One region of the Allorhizobium sp. nf9_anc genome, then DNA from elsewhere that is predicted to be linked to it. Evidence: predicted binding sites of a transcription regulator. Region 1 holds the regulator's gene; each other region holds the start of a gene.

Region 1 (5,420 bases):
GCCGAGGATCGCATTTGCACCGAGGCGCGCCTTGTTTGGCGTGCCGTCGAGCTCGATCATCAGGTTGTCGATCTGGATCTGGTTTTCGGCATCATGGCCGCCGATCGCATCATAGATCTCGCCGTTGACGGCTTCGACTGCCTTTTCGACACCCTTGCCGAGGTAGCGCGAGCCACCGTCGCGCAGCTCGACGGCTTCATGCGCGCCGGTCGAGGCGCCCGAGGGAACAGCCGCACGGCCCATGCTGCCGTCTTCGAGGTAGACGTCGACTTCGACGGTCGGGTTGCCGCGGCTGTCGAGAATCTCGCGGCCGATGATGTCGGTAATGGCGGTCATGTTCGCTCCCTGTAGACGGAAATTGGACAAGGCTCCGAAGGCCGATCACCGGGCAAGAAGCCACCGGACCCGCCTGTGAGTCATCCTCTCTTATCCGATGATCGGGAAAATACAATGACGGATAGGGAGCGGAATGAACGAAATCTAATCGATTTAAACTGCAACTGCCTACGGCGCTTCCGGTTCAACCGATTGAAGCGCCGCGGAAGGCCGATCAGGATGCCTTGGCGATCTCGTCGAAGGCGATGAGTTTTTCCAGGAGCCGGCGCATGTCTCCGATCTTCACCATGTTCGGACCATCCGAAGGCGCATTGTCCGGGTCCTGGTGAGTCTCGATGAAGAGACCGCCGACACCCACGGCGACTGCCGCCCGGGCAAGCGTCTCGACGAATTCGCGCTGGCCACCGGAGGAGCCGCCCTGCCCGCCCGGCTGCTGCACCGAGTGGGTGGCATCGAAAACAACGGGCGCGCCCATGGCGGCCATGATCGGCAGCGAGCGCATGTCGGAGACGAGCGTGTTGTAGCCGAATGAGGCGCCGCGTTCGCAGAGCAGCACATTCGGGTTGCCGGAACCGGTGATCTTGTTGAGGACGTTCTTCATGTCCCAGGGGGCGAGGAACTGGCCCTTCTTGACGTTGATCGCGCGACCGGTCTTGGCGGCAGCAACAAGCAAGTCTGTCTGGCGGCAGAGGAAAGCCGGGATCTGCAGGATGTCGACGGTCGGGGCGACCGCAGCGCACTGTTCTTCGGTGTGGATGTCAGTGAGAACCGGAACGCCGAATTCCTTCTTGATGTCGGCGAAGACTTCCATTGCCGTTTCCAGGCCAATGCCGCGCTCGGCGGACAGCGAGGTGCGGTTCGCCTTGTCGAAGGAGGACTTGTAGACGAGGCCGAGGCCGAGTTCGCGGCAGAGCTCGACGAGCTGGCCGGCGATCATGAAGGCGTGATCGCGGCTTTCCATCTGGCAGGGACCTGCGATCAGGGCGAAACGGCCCTTCTGCGAGAAGACGGCCTTGCCCGCGCCTTCACCGACCACGACTTCCGAATTGGGAGAAACGCTCATTTCAACTCCTCGAAGGCGAAGGTCACGCCTTGCCCCTTTTCCGGCGCGACAACGAGGCGCGCGCCCGTTTTGTGATAGTGGACGCCATTAGCAGCGAGGCAGGCTTCTGTCACGCCGAGATCAGCGGTGGAGATGACCACCGCTGCACCCAGGAGACCACGCTCTGAGAGGGGAAGATCCTGGCCGTAATGGGCGAAGAAGCCTTCGGGCGTCAGAACATCGACGGCCGCATTGGCGGTTTCGATCGAGAGGCCGAAGGAGTGGGCGGTGACGTCGCGCTGCTCAAGCACCATTTCCAGCAGATATTGGAAGTCGCTCGGGTTTTCCTCGACCAGAACGATCCGCTTTAAACCCGTCGACCCATTTTGATGGACAGTCAGGGCGCCGCGATCAGCGGGAAGCGGGTTCACGCGCTCACAGGCAAAGGCGAAGAAATCCGGCGCCCTCAGATCCGCTGCGAAGGCAAGTCGAAAGGCGCCTTCCGCCGTTCGACCATCAGGGAAGCGAAACTGGCGCGCGAATTCGAGCAAGGGACCGGCGCTCTGCCCCTCGGCGTGGTAATGCGCATCATCGGCTGCCGCATCATCGGTCTTGACGACGAAGGCAGAAAGCCCCTCACCGCGACGAAAGCGGAAGGCCTGGTCGCGCGCCACAAAGACATTGTTGTTGCGCTGCGCCTCCAGGCAATCCTCGCGACTTCCGACGGCGAGCGGCTCAAGATAGGTGTCGTCGGCGAAGAAGACGCAGGCGTTCTCTGTGCCGAAGGGATGGCGCGCGTCGGCGGCGACCGTGAAGCCGAGCTGGTTCAGACGGTTTCGGCCGGTCTCTAGATCGACCACGGGCAGGACGAGGTGATCGATGGCGCGCGGCGCAGACATGGGATGGGACATGACTTGTCTCTGTTTCAGAAGCTAGATTTAGGAATTGTTCGGTCGGCTTGAAAGGGCCTCGACCGCCTTGCGCAGGGCATCGATCTCCTCGCGGGTCTCACGCAGTTCCTTTAGGACCTGCTCATCGATCTTGTGGTGCAGCGCCAAGACCTCGATCTCGGCCTTCAGGTTGATCTCATAATCCTTGGCCGCCATGAAGCGATCGCGCTCCGTCTGACGGTTCTGGCTCATCATGATGATCGGCGCCTGGATGGCCGCCAGCATGGACAGAATGAGGTTCAGAAAGATGAAGGGATAGGGGTCTAGCGCGCGCGTCGAAAGAAGGACCGTGTTGAGGAATACCCAGGCGACGAGGAAGAGCATGAACCCGATGATGAAAGCCCAGGATCCGCCGACCCTCGCGATCGCATCCGCGAGACGTTGGCCGAAGGTGGCGCCGGCTAGAAAGTCCTCGCCGGCATTGGTCGAGACCGTCCGGCGTTCGCGCGCCTTGCTCAACACCTTCTTCTCGGCCGAGGTCAGGTCGGCGGTCTGCTTGCCCAATACAATCTTTTCGATGTCTTTCAGCATATCCCACTTCCCGAAAGGGTCTCACGGCATGCGAGACGTCTTTTTGGCAGCGCCGCGCGCCGATCCTGTCTTGTTGCCAAGTTTCATCTCGGGCTATCGCATTTTCTCACCGGCTCTTCACGGAAATTTATCCACTTGCGGAACACAAATGGAACATATAGTGTCTGTTCTGGATTTGTTTCACCCTAAGGGGCTCCACATATGCTGACGCGCAAGCAACAGGAACTGCTTCTCTTCATCCACGAACGGATGAAGGAATCGGGTGTCCCGCCGTCCTTCGACGAGATGAAGGATGCGCTGGACCTCGCATCGAAATCCGGCATCCATCGACTGATCACGGCTCTCGAAGAACGCGGCTTTATCCGCCGCCTGCCGAACAGGGCTCGTGCGCTCGAGGTGATCAAGCTCCCGGAAGCCTATACGCCGAGCCTGCAGCCGCGTCGCGGCTTTGCGCCTAGCGTGATCGAGGGCAGCCTCGGCAAGACGCCGCCACCAAGCCTCACCAAGCCGCCGGTGGAAGAGAGCAGCTCGTCTGTGTCGGTCCCGGTCATGGGGCGAATCGCGGCCGGTGTGCCGATCTCGGCTATCCAGAACAATACGCATGACATCACGGTGCCTGCCGAAATGATCGGCGCTGGGGATCACTACGCCCTTGAGGTCAAGGGTGATTCGATGATCGAAGCCGGCATTCTCGACGGCGATACGGTCATCATTCGCAATGCCTCGAATGCCAATCCGGGCGACATAATCGTAGCCCTCGTCGATGACGAGGAAGCAACATTGAAGCGCTTCCGCCGCCGAGGCGCCTCGATCGCGCTTGAGGCCGCGAACCCGGCTTATGAAACACGCATCTTCCCGCCGGATCGCGTCAAGATCCAGGGCAAGCTGGTGGGGCTTATTCGCCGCTATCATTGATGTCGGGTATGGGGTCCGCTAGCGGCCGTTTCATGCCGCGGCTGAATGGTTCAGGCGCTAGGTGCTCTATATCGGCCTGTCCGGTTCGCCAGTCATAAAGGCGGTGCGCGGTCCAAGGCCGCGCCGCCCCCTCGAAAGAAGTTTTGATCGCCAGGCCTTGCGGCATGTTTGCGATGCCTGAGATCTCGATAGCGCCAGTGGCCCTCAGGCTGGTCTGCGAGAAGAGAACCGCACCGGATCGGCAATAGGTTTGCCGGGTCCTCGCGGCGAGGACGACCAGATCGGCGCGGTCACACGCTGCGCCGAGAAGTTCGGAACGGTCGACCGTCATCAGTGTTTTTCCGGATATCAGCTTCAACGCGCACGCCTGACTTATGCAGACGAAGCGGCTGGTCTCGGCCGAGGTGATCAGGCGGTCGAAGATCGCTTCTGCTTCCTGTTGCTGGACATCCGTCCATGTCTCGCCCAGGCGCCAATCGGGTGACGGCGGCAATGGCCCGAGCTCAAGCATCAGAGGCGGCACGGGCTTGTCGATACCGAGGACGGGCTGCCACTGATCGAACAGGAAGGCCGACGGCCGCGTGCGGTTGGTGGCGAGGCTGGCACCTCGGTCTTCCCCTGTCCAGACGGCCACGAGGCGTGCGTCTTCGCTGATCAGCACGTCGCTTGGCTTCTCCGGCGGTGCCCACCATGTTGCAGCGACGGTAATAGCGATCAACGCCGTGCCTGCATGGCGAAGGCGCGTGCGCAGGAGCGTCAGCAGCAGCATCCCGGCGACCGTGCCGATCAGGAACGAGGCCGGCAATCGCGGGAAAACGTAGCCTCCACCCCATCCGGCCACGGTGTGTGCGACCAGCAGCACCAGTTCCAATCCCTGCCCCATCACCCAAAAGAATGGCGCATCGAGACCAAGCGGCATCATCAGCATGGCGATGAAGCCGGCGGGCATGACGACGATTGAGATCAGGGGCATTGCAGCGAGATTGGCTTCGAGGCCGTGAGTCGAGAGCCGGTGAAAGTGGGTGATGGCAAAGATCGCCGTTGCCATCCCGCCGATGAGGGAGGTCGCAAGCGTACCACCGACAAATGTGGCGCTTGCCGCTGCAATCCGCATGCCGACAGACCGCGCAGGCGGAAGGATCGCGCGCGGCCTTGCCCGCCACCCGGCATAGCCCGCGATCAATCCGGCGGTCGCCGCAAACGACATCTGGAAGCTCGGCCCCATGACGGTGGACGGTTGGACACAGAGGATGGCAACCGCCGCCAGGGCGAGATTGCGCAGGCTGATGGCGGGCCGGTCGAAAAGCACGGCCGTCAGCATGATTGCTGTCATCAGATAGGCTCGGAGCGCCGAGACCTGATAGCCGGAGATCAGAACATAGCCGGTCGTCGCGATGAGCGCGCCCACCGCCGCGATCTTCTTGATCGGATAGCGCTGGGCCAGAACAGGCACGAGGCTGAGCAGGCCACGCAAGCCGACGAAAAAGATACCGGCCGCAAGCGCCATGTTGAGACCGGAGATCGCGGTGATATGCGCAAGTCCCGAGACCCGCAGCGCCTCTGTCGCGTTCTCCGACACGGAGCGACGCTCGCCGGTGATGATCGAGGCGGCGAAGGCTCCGGGGTCTCCGGGAAGGACTTCGCGG
Region 2 (5,420 bases), 280 kb from region 1:
ACCGCAGTGCCCATCGATACGACACGAACTTCGTCACCGTATTTTTCGCCGAAGAGCGCCATGGCGCCCTCCGCGATCGCGTCGTCGACGGCCATCAGGCGGGTCGTGACCGGCGCGTTCTGGATGATGATTTCGTTTGCCATCTCTTCGACGATCTTCAACTCTTCGGCCGAGATCGGCTTCGGATGAGAGATATCGAAGCGAAGACGCTCGGGCGCCACGAGCGAACCCTTCTGAGCGACATGGGTGCCGAGCACGTCACGCAGTGCCTCATGGAGAAGGTGCGTGGCGGAATGGTTGGACCGCAGGCGCGAGCGGCGGGCATGGTCGACGTTGAGCGAAACCGCGCCACCAGCCGTCACGATGCCGTTCTGGACGGTCGCGACGTGGACGAAGACGCCCTCGCCCTTTTTCTGGGTATCGCTGACGGCGAGCGAATAGCCTTCACCGACGATCTCGCCGGTGTCGCCCATCTGGCCACCGGACTCGCCGTAAAACGGCGTCTGATTGACGACGATCTGAACCTCTTCACCGGCGCTCGCCTTTTCGACGACCTTGCCGTCCTTGACGATGGCCAGCACCTGGCCTTCGGCAGTTTCAGAGCTGTAGCCGAGGAATTCGGTCGCGCCGAATTTTTCCTTGAGCTCGAACCAGACGGTCTCCTGGGCCTTGTCGCCGGAGCCGGCCCAATTGGCGCGCGCCTCGGCTTTCTGGCGCTGCATGGCATCATTGAAGCCGGTCAGATCGACGCCGATTTCCCGGCCGCGCAACGCGTCCTGGGTCAGGTCGAGCGGGAAGCCATAGGTGTCGTAGAGCTTGAACGCGGTCTCGCCGTCGAGGCTGTCGCCCTTGTCGAGCGTCGCGGTCGCGTCGGAGAGCAGCGTCAGGCCGCGCTCCAGCGTCTTGCGGAAACGGGTTTCTTCGAGCTTCAGGGTCTCCGAGATCAGGGACTCGGCACGGCCCAGTTCCGGATAGGCGCGACCCATCTGCTGCACCAGAACCGGCAGCAGCTTGTAGATGATCGGATCCTTGGCGCCGAGAAGCTGCGCATGGCGCATGGCGCGGCGCATGATGCGGCGGAGCACGTAGCCGCGGCCTTCGTTCGACGGCAGAACGCCATCGGCGATCAGGAAGGCCGACGAGCGAAGGTGGTCGGCGATGACGCGGTGGCTGGCGCGGCGCTCGCCCTCGGCCTTGACCCCGGTGAGATCGACGGAAGCATCGATCAGGGCGCGGAAGAGGTCGATGTCATAATTGTCGTGCTTGCCCTGCAACAGGGCGGCAACGCGCTCCAGTCCCATGCCGGTGTCGATCGACGGGCGCGGCAGGTTGATGCGCTCTTCCTTCGTCACCTGCTCATACTGCATGAAGACGAGGTTCCAGATCTCGATGAAACGGTCACCGTCTTCTTCCGGCGAGCCCGGAGGGCCACCCCAGATATGGTCGCCGTGATCGTAGAAGATTTCCGAGCAGGGACCGCAAGGACCGGTGTCCCCCATGGCCCAGAAATTGTCGTTGGTCGCGATGCGGATGATCTTGTCGTCGGAGAGCCCGGCGATCTTCTTCCACAGAGCGTGGGCCTCGTCATCGGTGTGATAGACGGTGACCAGCAGGCGGTTCCGGTCGATGCCGAATTCCTTGGTGATCAGGTTCCAGGCAAGCTCGATCGCACGCTCCTTGAAATAGTCGCCAAAGGAGAAGTTGCCGAGCATTTCGAAGAAGGTGTGGTGGCGGGCGGTATAACCGACATTGTCGAGGTCATTGTGCTTGCCGCCGGCGCGCACGCATTTCTGCGCGGTCGCAGCGGTCGAATACGGACGCTGTTCGAGACCCGTAAAGACGTTCTTGAACTGCACCATGCCGGCATTGGTGAACATCAGTGTCGGGTCATTGCGCGGCACCAGCGGGCTGGAGGAAACGACCTCGTGACCGTTCGTCTTGAAGTAATCGAGAAAAGTCGACCGGATGTCGTTTACACCGCTCATGTCACGCCCTTCATTCAGGCCGGGAAGCCGGCCAATTTGCAAAATCAATGGCTTTTATCGCCCGGCTTCTTCCCTGTCCAGCAGCCGCAACGAAAACGGCCGCGCCTCCAGGGAAACGCGGCCGGCAAAACTTTCAGATAAAGGCCAAACGCCTTACGCGTCGTCGGCACCATCGCCGTCATTGGCATCCGGTCCGCCATTCTGCAGGAACTTTTCCGCAATCAGACCGGCATTCTGGCGCAACGCCATCTCGATTTCCTGAGCCACGGGCGGATTGTCGCGCAGGAAGAGCTTGGCGTTTTCACGACCCTGGCCGAGACGCTGGCTGTTATAGGAGAACCAGGCCCCCGACTTCTCGACGATGCCGGCCTTGACGCCGAGGTCGACGAGTTCGCCGGTCTTCGACACGCCTTCGCCATACATGATGTCGAATTCGACCTGCTTGAAGGGCGGCGCCATCTTGTTCTTGACGACCTTGACGCGGGTCTGGTTGCCGACAACCTCTTCGCGATCCTTGACCGCGCCGATACGGCGGATGTCAAGGCGCACAGAGGCGTAGAACTTCAGCGCGTTACCGCCGGTCGTCGTTTCCGGCGAACCGAACATGACGCCGATCTTCATGCGGATCTGGTTGATGAAGATCACCATGGTCTTCGAGCGCGAGATCGAGGCGGTCAGCTTGCGCAGCGCCTGGCTCATCAGACGGGCCTGCATGCCCGGCAGGCTGTCGCCCATTTCGCCTTCGATTTCGGCGCGCGGGGTCAGCGCTGCAACCGAGTCGACGACGAGAACGTCGATCGCGCCGGAGCGCACCAGCGTGTCGGTGATTTCAAGCGCCTGTTCGCCGGTATCAGGCTGCGAGATCAGGAGGTTCTGCAGGTCGACGCCGAGCTTGCGGGCATAGATCGGATCAAGCGCGTGTTCAGCGTCGACGAAGGCGCAGATGCCGCCCTTCTTCTGGGCCTCTGCAATCGTCTGCAGCGCAAGCGTCGTCTTACCCGAGCTTTCCGGGCCGTAAATTTCAATGATGCGCCCCTTCGGCAGACCGCCGATGCCGAGCGCGATATCGAGGCTGAGCGACCCCGTCGAGACCGTCTCGACTTCGACCACGCTCTCGTTCGCGCCGAGCTTCATGATCGAGCCCTTGCCGAACGACCGTTCGATCTGCGAGAGCGCCGCTTCCAATGCCTTGCTTTTATCCACCGATTTGTCCTCTACAAGCCGCAAAGAATTCTGTGCCATTTGATCCACCTTTAGGTTATTGAGGCCGCATAGGCAATGAAGCCGCCGATGGGGAATATGTACACTTTTTGTTCTCATTTTGCAAGAGCATGCGAAGTGGTTGTTTCGAAACCATTTTTGCAAGAGTGTTCGAGAGATGTTCCACCATATCAGCGGTTAGCGATATGGGAACGGCGGGGCCCGCATGCTGCAGCCTTGAGAACCAGTTCGATTCGATATTTGCGGGCTCCGGAGAGCGATAGATGACCGTTGAAATCCTCGCCATCGGTGGCGCGCATATCGACCGCCGGGCACGCATATTCGGCGACACGAAGCCCGGTGCCAGCAATCCCGGGCAATGGTTCGAGGAAGCCGGCGGCGGCGTCTTCAATGCGGCCCGCAATCTCTCGCGGCTCGGTCGCGCGGTCCGCCTGATCGCACCCCGAGGTGGTGATGCAGCCGGCCAGATGGTCGCCGATGCCGCCGAGCGCGCTGGCCTCGACGATCAGCCGGTGATGTTCCTCGATCGCGCGACGCCGAGCTATACGGCGATCCTTGAGCGCGACGGCAACCTGGTGATCGCGCTTGCCGACATGGCGCTTTATGATGCCTTCTCGGCCCGCCGCCTGAAGGCGCGGTCTCTGCGCGACAGCCTGGCGAGCACAAACCACGTGCTGACCGACGCAAACCTCCCGGCAGATACGCTGACCGCCCTTGCGAAGGTCTGCGATTCTGAGGGCAAGGGCCTTTCCGCGATCGCCATCTCGCCAGCGAAGGTGGTCAAGTTCAAAGGCGCCCTGCCCCACATCAGCCACCTCTTCATGAATGGCGCGGAGGCCGAGACCATTGCCGGATCGCGACCGGAAAGAGCTGAGGATTGGCCGGATCTGCTGCGTGCCCAAGGCCTTGCCGGTGGGACGGTGACCAGCGGCAGCGGCCCGACGGTCGCCTTCGGTCCAGAGGGCATTGCGCTCATCGAACCCGTGCCACTCGACGAAATCGCTGATGTGACCGGCGCCGGCGACGCTTTCGCGGCAGGCTTTCTGCATGCGAGGTTGAAGGGTACCGACCTGACCGAGGCCTTGCGCCATGGCACCGCCTCTGCGGCCATCACCCTCGCCTCACCCCACGCAACCGATGAAAATCTCTCCGAGGAACGGCTCAAGCGCCAGTTGGCTCTTGTCCCGCCTGCCCGTTTCCTGTCATGAGAACCTGAATTTCTAGCGGAAGATCCCCCATGACCCGTTCCATCTCCCCCCTCCTTCCCATCACCTATTCGAGCGAAGTCAGCGCCGCCAAGCAGCGCGGCGCCCCGATCGTGGCGCTCGAATCCACCATCATCACCCATGGCATGCCCTATCCCGGCAACCTGCAGATGGCCCGCAGCGTCGAGGACATCGTACGCCAGCAGGGCGCCGTGCCCGCAACCATCGCCGTCATCAAGGGTGTGCTGCATATCGGCCTGGAGCCGGCAGAGCTCGAAGCCTTGGCGCAGATGGAGCACGTGATGAAGCTCTCGCGCGCCGATCTTGCGTTTGCGATCGCCGAACGCCGCAATGGCGCAACCACTGTTGCCGCCACCATGATTGCCGCCTATCGCGCCGGCATCCATGTCTTTGCGACCGGCGGCATCGGCGGCGTCCACCGCGGCGCCGAGGAGAGCTTCGACATCTCGGCTGACCTCGAAGAACTGGCCCGCACCGCCGTCATCGTCGTGTCGGCCGGCCCGAAGGCCATCCTCGACATTCCAAAGACACTGGAAGTGCTGGAAACCCGTGGCGTACCTGTCGTCACCTATGACAGCGAAGACTTCCCCGCCTTCTGGTCGCGCAGCTCCGGCCTCAAGAGCGTGCTCAACCTGCAGAGCCCGGCGGCCATCGCCAATTTCCAGAAGATGCGCGACCAGCTCGGCATCGATGGCGGCATGCTGATCGCCAACCCCGTGCCGGAAGGCGACGAGATCCCGCGCGAGGAAATGGAAATCTATATCAGCCGGGCCCTTGCCAATGCCGAACGCGACGAAATTGCCGGCAAGCAGGTTACGCCCTATCTGCTCGACAACATCTTCCACCTAACCGGTGGCCGCTCGCTGAAGACCAATATCGCGCTGGTCGAAAATAATGCGCGTCTGGCAGCCGAAATCGCCGTCGCCATGAACGGCTGAGCTACTAACAATCCGAATGAAAAAGAACCCGCCGGAGCGATCCGGCGGGT
Region 3 (5,420 bases), 980 kb from region 1:
CGGGTCTTCGGCCCGCTTTCGGGCGAGCATCTCGCCGCTGTCCAACCATCCCTGATCCGGCATCCCGAACATCCGGGCGGCCTCATGCATGCTGAGCTCCAGCGGTATGGCGCTCGCCTGCGTACCCCGGTCTGAGGCATGGAAGACCATCTCGTCGATCACTTCACTCGCAAGCGCCGCGATCCCCTGATCGTTTTCACCTACAAGCAGCCAGTCGATCAGCAGCTTCGACACCTTGACCGTCTGCCAACTGCGCGCAGACCTCAGCACGGCCCGGGCGTGAAGCTTGTCGCCATCCCGGAGGAATGCCAGTTCCAGGCAATACTCGGCGCTGCGCGCCTGTTGCCGCGGATCCAGAGTGGATGAAAAGACAACCGTACGCGGCTTTGCAAGCCGTTCCGAAAGCAAATGGCAAAGGTGGTGGATGACCTCGCGAACCTGAGGTTCAAAGGCCTCCCCCTCCAGACCGTAAACCGGGCCGACCACGAGGAAGACGTCGCTCAGATCGACCTCTTCAGGCTGCGCTATCCAGACATAACCTTCGCCATAACGCGTGGCGAGAAAGCGCGGCTGCTTGACACTGTCCCCGAGCTTGGCGCGCAACCTTGTGATGACAAAGTCGATATTGCGATCGGAGCGATCGGAGCCGGTGCCTGAAATCGCATCCAGCAAAGCAGCCCGCGTCAGCACGCGCCCCGCCTTTTGCGTGAAGGCCTCAAGCAGCAAACGCTCATTCTTCGTGAAACGGATCAATTCCCCATTTCGTTGAGCCGAAGTCATGTCTTGATCGAAAAGCAGATCGATATAGCGCTTCATTGGTCCCACCAAAGATGAAATCAAATAATTCTGCAACAAAGGCATTGCATGAACAGACCCTCGGAATGAAGGGCCGCGACGTTCAAAGACGGCTCGCCAATACCAGTAGATAGGGATCGGAATCCAATTGAAATTGGCGGAGGGACATAAACATGAAATTGCGAACAAGAATATTTGCATCGCTCGTAACGACGGCGATTGTGATGGTTGCTTCACCGTCAGCGGATGCGAGGCAACGGTCAACCGTGGATACTGCGATAGTGCTGGCGGTTGAAAATTCTATATATGTGACAGCTGTAGAACGGGCAGCGCAGATCAGCGCCCATGTCGCTGCACTTAAGTCACCGGCATTCGCCGATCGGGCTCTTTCCAACGATCGGTGCCTGGGTCTTCACTACCTGGAATGGTCGGGCGATGGACGCGCACAAACCATCCTCCCCTGGATCGTGATCTGCTCTGCGGACAAGGCGCGCGAAGCCGCCGGAATGATCGAAGCAGCGACGGCAAAGGCCGAAGTCCCGGCGTCCAATGCATCAGCCTCGCCGGTTGACGCCATCGACCTCGCCCATGAAGCGATGCGGACGATGCCCTTTGCCGCAAGGAACAAGATCATCAACGTCTCGACTGTTTACGCGGATGAAGACAGGCAACCGCCGAGAAGCACGAAGAACCGGTATCAGCGGGAGGACTATACGATCAACGCTGTGGCATTTGCGCCAGACGGCGGAGACATGACGGACGCTGCGACAGACTATCTGAAACAGCACGTCGTTGCAGGCAGGGGCGCTTTTGCTGCCGCCTCGCCCGGCATCAGCACCTATCCCAGGCTTGTGATGCAAAGCATGCTGCTGGCCGCGGGAGAACGCGGCGGCAGACGATCGACGTTTTGAAGCAATGCCGGTGTGAACCCGCTGTAGGACTTGCCTGCTTAGGCACAGATTAGCTCGAAAACCCCTGTCGAGGCAGGGTTGTCAACGGCGACCGGCAACTTTAAGTTCTCTCTTTGTTCCAAGGGCAGAGAGAGAATCGATGCGCGCACTCGAACAGTTCATCGTTGACGCAAAGGCCGCGTGTTATGTCGGCGGCAAAGCCGCCGAACCGCAAGGCTCACGTCTGGCGGCCCATGATCTGCGCTACGAATGCGGTCCCTTCCGCTATCTCGACAGCTATTTCGGCGGCACGGATTTCATCGGCCAGGAAGTGGTCTGGAAGGATGGAAGCCCCGTCTGGGCACTCAACTACTACGGTCGCATCATCGATCCCAACCGGCTCGACGCGGAGAAGGCGGGCTCCATCATCAAGCAGGCGCTGATCGCGCTTTATCAGCAGAACCGCTTTCTCGGCGGCTTCAGTTTTCAGCATGCACTTGGCGAATATATCGATGAATCCATCGGCGACGTGGCGAGTTTTCAGGGCGTCGAACGCATCCTCGTCAACGACCGGCTCGCCTATCGTCTCGACTATCATGGCGGCCTTATAAAGCCATGACACCAACTGTCGGCTAGCCCTTTCTCTGCCCTTGCTATTCTGGACAATCCCGTGAAAATGCCTAAAGGAAAGCCAATCCACAAAAGGCGCTAGATTTTAGGCATGCCGGCACGCCAACGCATCATCCCCGTTCGTCGCGAATACAATCGCTGGGTCGCGAACCAGACGCTGGAAGACTATGCGCTGCGCTTTACCGCCAAGAGCGCCCGCAAGTTTTCCTCAAGCCGGATCTCCCAGACCGCGATCGGCGCCATCTCGTTTCTAGCGCTGGAGGCGATCGGCGGCACGATCACCATTGCCTATGGCACGACCAACGCTTTCTTCGCCATCATCGTCGCCGCCATCCTGATGCTGCTGGTCGGGATCCCGATCAGCAAATACGCGATCCGCCACGGCGTCGACATCGATCTGCTGACCCGGGGTGCCGGCTTCGGCTATATCGGCTCGACCATCACCTCGCTGATCTATGCCGCCTTCACCTTCATGCTCTTTGCCATCGAGGCATCGATCATGACCAAGGCGCTGGAACTCGCCTTCGGCATTCCGCTCTGGCTCGGTTACATCATCTCGGCGATCGTCGTTCTGCCGCTGGTCACCTATGGCATCCGGATGATCTCGAAGTTCCAGCTGCTCACCCAGCCTTTCTGGATCGTGCTGAACATCCTGCCCTTTGTCTTCATCGCCTTCCTCGACTGGGAGAAGATCGACCTCTGGCGCGCCTTTGCCGGCATCAACCATTCCAACGCCCATCTCGGCCAGGCGGCCCCCTTCGATCTCCTGGAATTCGGCGCCGCCTCCGCCGTGATCCTGGCGCTCATGCCGCAGATCGGCGAGCAGGTCGACTTCCTGCGCTTCCTGCCGCCGGAGGGTGCGCGCAAGCTGCATCACCGCATCGCGATCTTCCTCGCAGGCTCCGGCTGGGTCGTGCTCGGCGTGCCGAAACTGCTCGCCGGCTCCTTCCTCGCGGTCCTCACGCTCTCGACCGGCGTCCCGATCAGCGAGGCGGCCGACCCCGCCCACATGTATGTGGCGGCCTTTGGCTATATGCTGCCGAACGAGACAGCGGCCATGCTGCTGATGGCCGGCTTCGTGGTCATCTCGCAGCTCAAGATCAACGTGATGAACGCCTATGCGGGCTCGCTCGCCTGGTCGAATTTCTTCTCGCGCCTGACCCACAGCCATCCGGGCCGCGTCGTCTGGCTCGTCTTCAACGTGGCGATCGCGCTCCTGTTGATGGAGCTTGGCATCTACGGCCTGCTCGAAGAGACGCTCGGCATTTTCTCGATCATCGCCATGAGCTGGCTCTGCGCCATCTCCGCCGATCTCTTCATCAACAAGAAGCTTGGCCTCTCACCGCCCGGCATCGAGTTCAAGCGCGCCCATCTCTACGACATCAATCCGGTCGGCTGCGGCACCATGGCGCTGTCGGCAGGGCTGTCGCTCGCCGCCCATTTTGGCACCTTCGGCGACCTCATGGCGTCGCTCTCGACCTATGTCACCCTGGTGGCCTTCCTCATTTCGCCGCTCATCGCCTGGTGGACGGAAGGCAAATTCTACCTTGCCCGCAAACCCCGCCACAGCTGGAAGAACCAAACGGGCATCACCTGCTCGATCTGCGAACACCCTTTCGAGCCGGAGGACATGGCCTGGTGTCCCGCCTACGCGGCACCGATCTGCTCGCTCTGCTGCACGCTTGACAGCCGCTGCCACGACATGTGCAAGCCGCATGCGAAGATCAACGCACAGGCCGCGACAGTGGCGCGCGCCTTCCTGCCCGAGGCGATGCTCGAAACCTTCTCGACCCGTCTCGGCCGCTATGCGCTGACCGCCTTGGTGTCGATCTCCGTCATCGGTGGCATCCTGGCGCTGATTGCCCATCAGGTGAATGCCGCGACGCCCGACATGACCGACGTGGTCAACCGCACGGTGACCGTCGTCTTCTTCATCTTCGCCATCATCGCCGGCATCGTCTCCTGGTTCTACGTGCTCGCCCATGACAGCCGCGTCGTCGCCGAGGAGGAATCTTCTCGCCAGAACACGTTGCTGCTCAAGGAGATAGCGGCCCACCGCAAGACGGACGCAGCGCTCCAGAACGCCAAGGAAACCGCTGAGGCAGCCAACCGCGCCAAGAGCCGCTATGTCGTCGGCTTGAGCCACGAGCTGCGCACACCGCTGAATGCGGTGCTAGGCTACGCCCAGATCCTCGAGCGCGACGAGACGATCCCCGTGCCGCGCCAGTCGGCGATCAAGGTCATCCGCCGCTCCGCCGACCACTTGTCGGGTCTGATCGACGGGCTCCTCGATATCTCCAAGATCGAAGCCGGCCGCCTGCAGGTCTTCTCCAACGAGGTCAACATCCAGGATTTCCTCGACCAGTTGATCGATATGTTCGCCCCCCAGGCTGCGGCCAAGGGCATTCTCTTCGAGCACCAGCGCTCCCGAAACCTGCCGCTTTATGTCCGGACCGATGAACGACGGCTGCGACAGATCCTAGTCAATCTGCTCTCCAACGCGATCAAGTTCACCGATGAAGGTACCATCCGCTTTGGCGTCGACTATCGCAGCCAGGTGGCTACCTTCACGGTCAGCGACACCGGTCGCGGCATCTCGGAAAAGGACCTGAACCGGATCTACGAACCCTTCCAGCGCGGCGAGGCCGACAATGTTCGCCCGATGCCGGGGCTGGGCCTTGGACTGACGATCACCAAGCTCCTGACCAACACGCTTGGCGGCGAGATCTCGGTCACCAGCGAGCGCGACAAGGGCTCGACCTTCAAGATCCGTCTGATGCTCTCGACCATCGACCGTCCGAACACGGCGCCTGCCCCTGAACGCAAGATCGTCTCCTACACCGGCCCGCGTCGCACCATCATGGTCGTCGACGACAACGAGGATCACCGCGAACTGATGCGGGAGGTTCTGGCCCCGCTCGATTTCGTCGTGCTGACCGCCGCCGGCGGGCCGGAATGCCTGACCCTCGTCGAAGGCGTGAAGGCGGACCTCTTCCTCGTCGATATCTCGATGCCGGGCATGAACGGCTGGCAACTGGTCGAGAAGCTGCGCGATGCCGGCCAGAAGGCACCGATCCTGATGCTGTCTGCCAATGTCGGCGACGC
Region 4 (5,420 bases), 2.2 Mb from region 1:
TGCCATGTGCCTCGAGGCCTTCTGATCCGGGCAGCCAGGATGGCGCCGGCTCATCATTGACATCACCAAGTTCTGTCCCGGCCTGAAGCCGGGATGGCGAAGTCATGCCGTTGCGATGGGAACCGCAGCGGTTGATCCAGACGGGAACCCATACAGAAAAAACGGGGAGGACAGCATGAGCAGAGTGGCTTTGGTAACCGGCGGTACGCGCGGTATTGGTGCTGCGATTTCGATCGCTCTGAAGAATGCCGGCTACACGGTGGCCGCAAACTTCGCCGGAAACGAGGAAAAGGCGAAGGCCTTTGAAGCAGAGACCGGCATTCCGGTCTTCAAGTGGGACGTCTCCAACTACCAGGCCTGCGTTGACGGGATCGCTGCCGTCGAGGCTGCCCTCGGCCCGGTCGACGTGCTGGTCAATAATGCCGGCATCACGCGGGACACCATGTTCCACAAGATGACGCCGGACCAGTGGAACGAGGTCATCAACACGAACCTCACCGGCCTCTTCAACATGACGCATCCGGTCTGGACAGGCATGCGCGACCGCAGTTTCGGACGCGTGATCAACATCTCGTCGATCAATGGCCAGAAGGGCCAGATGGGCCAGGCCAACTACTCTGCCGCCAAGGCGGGTGACCTCGGCTTCACCAAGGCGCTGGCGCAGGAAGGCGCTGCCAAGGGCATCACGGTCAACGCCATTTGCCCCGGTTATATCGGCACGGAGATGGTGCGCGCGATCCCTGAGAAGGTGCTCAACGAGCGCATCATCCCGCAGATCCCGGTCGGCAGACTCGGTGAACCGGAAGAAATCGCCCGCTGCGTTGTCTTCCTCGCTTCGGATGATGCCGGCTTCATTACGGGATCGACGATTTCGGCGAATGGTGGCCAGTTCTTCGTCTGAGCAACCGTCAGTGTTTCGCCTCGGGGCCGGCCTAGTGCCGGCCTCTTGCATTTGTATGGCGTGAACTATCTCAAGACTGGGTAGCGTTTCGGATCTCCGATGGGAGGTCGGTTAGGCCGTTAAGGATTGCCCTCTTTTCTGCCGGCAAAGTTCTTAATATCCACCGCGCCCTATGGTTAACTAATTGTTATTCAACAATATCTAGCGGTGAACAAACCGGGAAGATGCTTAAGTCCGCGATTCGTCGTTGATTCGTTCCGGATTTGATCGCGAAGTTAATTCCGCGCACAAAAAAAGCCGCCGAACCCGAGGTTCGGCGGCTTTTTGCAGATATGCCTATTAGCGGCAACGTGCTTCGTAGGTGCGGCCGTAGCGATCGCGGTAGACGCAATAGCCGGAACGTTCCTGAGAATTGCCGATCAGGGCGCCGGCGACACCGCCGACTGCTGCGCCAACGGCTGCGCCGCGGACGTTACCGGTAGCAACGCCACCGATGACTGCGCCAGAAGCCGCGCCGATGCCGGCGCCACGTTCAGTTGCCGTGCAGGATGCGAGCGGGGCGATCAATGCGAGTGCCAGAAGGGTCTTTTTCATCGTCCTATACCTTTTATGTCGAGTTGGATTTTCACTTCAGGTCAAATTCGACCCATCAACATCAGGATGATGAGGATGAGCAGTACGAGGCCCAAGCCTCCCGACGGGCCGTAGCCCCATCTGCGGCTATGTCCCCAGTTTGGCAGGGCGCCGATCAGCAACAGAATAAGAATGACGATGAGGATAGTACTCATGGGGGCCCTCTCCTAAGCCTTGGTGCAGAATGCTGTCTTGTGCGGTCTGAACGCGACCAGCCGGACTTTGTTCCGTCCGGTTCAGGCTCATGCTCATGAACTGAAACATCTGGGCTGCGGCTTTGCCTGCCATGGGGCGGCGGTTTTTCGCCTGCAGCGTGGCAATGCCGTCAACGAATGCGCTGATGGCGCTTGCGGTCAGGGTCTGATGCTCGACCATCGGCAGATGCCCGCAATTGCGCAGAAGGACCGTCTGCACCTGCGGAAGCAGCTTGGACACGCGCAGCTGATGGGCCGGCGGCACGATGGCGTCATCGGCCCCGACAATGTTGAGAACCGGTACACGGATTGACGGCAGGTCCGCGACCAGGGTCGTCGCCGACATGAAATGAATGCAGGCCGCGATGTCTTCGGGCCTCGCCTGCAGCAATTGCAGCCGCACATCTTCCATGGCCTCGACCGCGCGATCGTTCTGCCAGGGGCATCCCTTGTCGAAAACGCATTCGACAGAGCCCCAGCGAAACTGCTCACTCGTGGAGATCCAGCGCTGGAAGAACTGGCGAAATAGGAAGTATCCAACCCGCGGAACGCGCAAAAGCTTGGCCGGCAGGCGCTCCTGGCCCTCGAAGCGACCGCAGGCGAAGGCGCCGATCAAGACGATCGACTTCACCAGTTCGGGATAATGCCGTGCAATCAGCAGCGAGACGAAGCCGCCCGTGGAGTGGCCGATCAGCGTGACTGGCCTGCCGCCGAAATCGCGCCTGAGCGCCTCAGCATAGGCTGCAGCTACCGCCTCGGGCGTAATCAACTGGCCAGGTGCTGAGAGTTTCCAGGGGTGGTGGCCGGGTAGGGCGTAGGCCGCGCTCTTTGATTTTCGCACAACGTCCGGCGCATAGGTGCGCCAAAAGGATGGCGCCATGACCATGCCGTGGATCAGGGCGTAGTCCTGAGCCAACTCGTTGTTTCCGATCCATTCTGGGGGCGGCGGGGATAGCGTCATCAGTTTCACCTCGGCGGCGGAACGTGAAGATGTTCCCGATTGTTCCATCGACCGGCTGTTGGGAAGGTTGATGCGGTCGGAGGGTGATTCAGCATCTGGTGTGGCGGAGCCCAGAAGGCTTCCAGATCTAGCCGTGAACAAACACTGAATCAGCCGGAGTCACCGATTCGTCGCTGATTCGTTCGCAGAGTGTTCCTGATTCAGAAAGATGATTCTGATCAAGGGTTTGCGAGGAATTCTGGGGTGTTTGCGACAAGCGCCTTGCCTTTGCCCCTGTTCGTCGCCATGTGTTGGCCAAGGGTGCCGGAATGCAGAAGCGCGGTCCCGGCAAGCGGAGCGGTCCTTGAATACCCAACCCATGATCTTGAGTGGCCGCGGCGTCAACGCTGTGCTGGGGCCAACGAACACTGGCAAGACCCATTTCGCCATCGAACGTATGGTCGCGCACGGGTCGGGCATGATCGGGTTGCCGCTCAGACTTCTGGCCCGCGAGGTCTATACCCGTGTTGTCGAGCGGGTCGGCGTCAAGAACGTCGCTCTCGTCACCGGTGAAGAGAAGATCAGCCCTCCGAATGCCCGCTTTTCCGTCTGCACCGTCGAGGCTATGCCGCGGGAAACGAAAGTGGCCTTCGTCGCGATCGACGAGATCCAGCTCGCCGGCGATCTTGAGAGAGGGCATATCTTCACGGATCGTCTGCTGCATCTGAGAGGGCGTGAAGAGACGCTGCTGCTCGGCTCGGCGACGATGAAGTCGATCCTCATCCAGCTGCTGCCCGGCATCACCATCGTCGAGCGCCCCCGGCTTTCGCAGATCTTCTATGCGGGCCAGAAAAAGATTACCCGCCTGCCGCAGCGCACCGCCATCGTCGCCTTCTCCGCCGACGAGGTCTATGCGATCGCCGAGCTCATTCGGCGCCAGCGCGGCGGAGCAGCCGTCGTGCTGGGTGCTCTCAGCCCGCGGACGCGCAACGCCCAGGTTGGCCTCTACCAGGAAGGCGATGTCGATTATCTCGTTGCCACCGATGCCATTGGCATGGGGCTCAACCTCGATGTCGACCATGTCGCCTTTGCCCAGGACCGCAAGTTCGACGGCTACCAGTTCCGCAATCTTAATCCAGGCGAACTGGGCCAGATTGCCGGTCGCGCCGGTCGACACATCAAGGATGGCACGTTCGGCGTTACGGGCCGCGTCGATCCGTTCGATGAGGAACTGGTCGAGCGGCTTGAGACCCATCAATTCGATCCCGTCAAAGTTCTGCAATGGCGGACCGAGAAGTTCGACTTCTCGTCGATTGCCGGCCTGCAGCGAAGCCTTGATGCGGTACCCCGCGTCGAAGGACTGACGCGCGCCCTGCCGGCGACCGATCAGCAGGCGCTTGAGTATCTGTCGCGCTATCCTGAGATTTCCGACATCACGGACCGACCGGAACGCGTGGAAAAACTCTGGGAAGCCTGTGCTCTGCCTGACTATCGGCGCATTACGCCTGCACAGCATGCAGATCTGATTCAGAGTCTCTATTTTGATTTGGTCAGGCGGGGCACCGTGAACGAGGATTTCCTCGGCGAACAGGTGCGCCGGGCAGACCGGACCGATGGCGAGATCGACACGCTTTCGGCGCGGATCGCCCAGATCAGAACATGGACTTACGTGTCGAACCGGCCCGGCTGGCTTGCCGATCCGACACACTGGCAAGAAAAGACGCGGGAAATCGAAGACCGATTGTCCGATGCGTTACATGAACGGTTGACGAAACGCTTTGTTGATCGCAGGACATCTGTGCTCATGAAGCGCTTAAGAGAGAATGCAATGTTGGAAGCTGAAATCAGTGTGAACGGCGATGTCTTCGTGGAAGGCCATGCCATGGGACAACTCTCCGGTTTCCGGTTCACGCCGATCTCCGGCATGGAAGGTCCGGATGCCAAGGCAGTTCAGGCCGCCGCATACAAGGCTCTGGCGCTGGAGTTCGAAGCGCGGGCAGCACGCCTGCATGCTTCTGGCAACAATGACCTTGCCATCGGCTCGGATGGTCTCGTCCGCTGGCTCGGCGACCCGGTTGCCCGTCTCACCGGTACGGATCACATCCTGCATCCGCGTGTCATTCTGCTTGCCGACGAACAGCTGACCGGCATTGCCCGTGATCATGTTGCTGCGCGCGTCGAGCGCTACGTCAATCATCACATCTCGACCGTGCTGAAGCCGCTCGATGACCTCTCCCGCGCAGAAGACCTGCAGGGCCTGGCCAAGGGTCTCGCCTTCCAGCTCGTCGAGAACCTGGGCGTGCTCTTCCGCCGTGACGTGGCAGACGACGTCAAGACGCTCGACCAGGATGGTCGCGCATCGATGCGCCGCTACGGCGTGCGCTTCGGCGCCTACCACATCTTCATGCCGGCTCTGCTGAAGCCGGCTCCGGCCGAACTGATCACGCTGCTCTGGGCGCTGAAGAACGACGGCCTCGACAAGCCGGGTTATGGCGATCTGATCCCGGTGCTGGCTGCCGGCCGTACCTCTGTCGTCACGGATCCGAGCTTCGAGCGCATGTTCTACAAGCTTGCCGGCTTCCGCTTCCTCGGCAAGCGTGCGGTGCGCATCGACATTCTCGAGCGTCTCGCAGATCTCATTCGTCCGCTGCTGCAGTGGAAGCCCGGTTCGCCGGCGCGTCCTGACGGCGCTTATGACGGCCGCCGCTTCACGACAACGACGGCCATGCTCTCCATTCTGGGTGCCACCCCT

The links. Region 1 encodes LexA, which represses DNA repair genes until DNA is damaged. Its sites were predicted from a motif close to TGTTCNNNNTGTGTTCNG; they were not measured.
Region 2: a site for LexA is predicted at 3,354-3,371, ahead of recA (recombinase RecA). Genes of this name have one in related genera too.
Region 3: a site for LexA is predicted at 1,810-1,827, ahead of AC02Y0_RS03605 (DUF5680 domain-containing protein). Genes of this name have one in related genera too.
Region 4: a site for LexA is predicted at 2,869-2,886, ahead of AC02Y0_RS20160 (helicase-related protein). Genes of this name have one in related genera too.

What each region holds. Positions count from the first base shown of each region.
Region 1 is NZ_CM150481.1:1,767,680-1,773,099, forward strand. It holds gene eno (phosphopyruvate hydratase) at 1-336, opposite strand, end outside; gene kdsA (3-deoxy-8-phosphooctulonate synthase) at 551-1,399, opposite strand; gene AC02Y0_RS08385 (VOC family protein) at 1,396-2,289, opposite strand; gene AC02Y0_RS08390 (DUF1003 domain-containing protein) at 2,317-2,859, opposite strand; gene lexA (transcriptional repressor LexA) at 3,061-3,774, shown strand; gene AC02Y0_RS08400 (ComEC/Rec2 family competence protein) at 3,755-5,420, opposite strand, start outside.
Region 2 is NZ_CM150481.1:1,485,464-1,490,883, reverse strand. It holds gene alaS (alanine--tRNA ligase) at 1-1,985, opposite strand, end outside; gene recA (recombinase RecA) at 2,139-3,227, opposite strand; gene AC02Y0_RS07005 (carbohydrate kinase family protein) at 3,470-4,414, shown strand; gene AC02Y0_RS07000 (pseudouridine-5'-phosphate glycosidase) at 4,444-5,370, shown strand.
Region 3 is NZ_CM150481.1:789,766-795,185, reverse strand. It holds gene AC02Y0_RS03615 (winged helix-turn-helix domain-containing protein) at 1-984, opposite strand, end outside; gene AC02Y0_RS03610 (DUF1194 domain-containing protein) at 969-1,706, shown strand; gene AC02Y0_RS03605 (DUF5680 domain-containing protein) at 1,846-2,304, shown strand; gene AC02Y0_RS03600 (hybrid sensor histidine kinase/response regulator) at 2,407-5,420, shown strand, end outside.
Region 4 is NZ_CM150481.1:4,140,372-4,145,791, forward strand. It holds gene AC02Y0_RS20135 (acetyl-CoA C-acetyltransferase) at 1-25, shown strand, start outside; gene phbB (acetoacetyl-CoA reductase) at 176-901, shown strand; gene AC02Y0_RS20145 (glycine zipper domain-containing protein) at 1,241-1,495, opposite strand; gene AC02Y0_RS20150 (DUF3309 family protein) at 1,537-1,689, opposite strand; gene AC02Y0_RS20155 (alpha/beta fold hydrolase) at 1,622-2,689, opposite strand; gene AC02Y0_RS20160 (helicase-related protein) at 3,048-5,420, shown strand, end outside.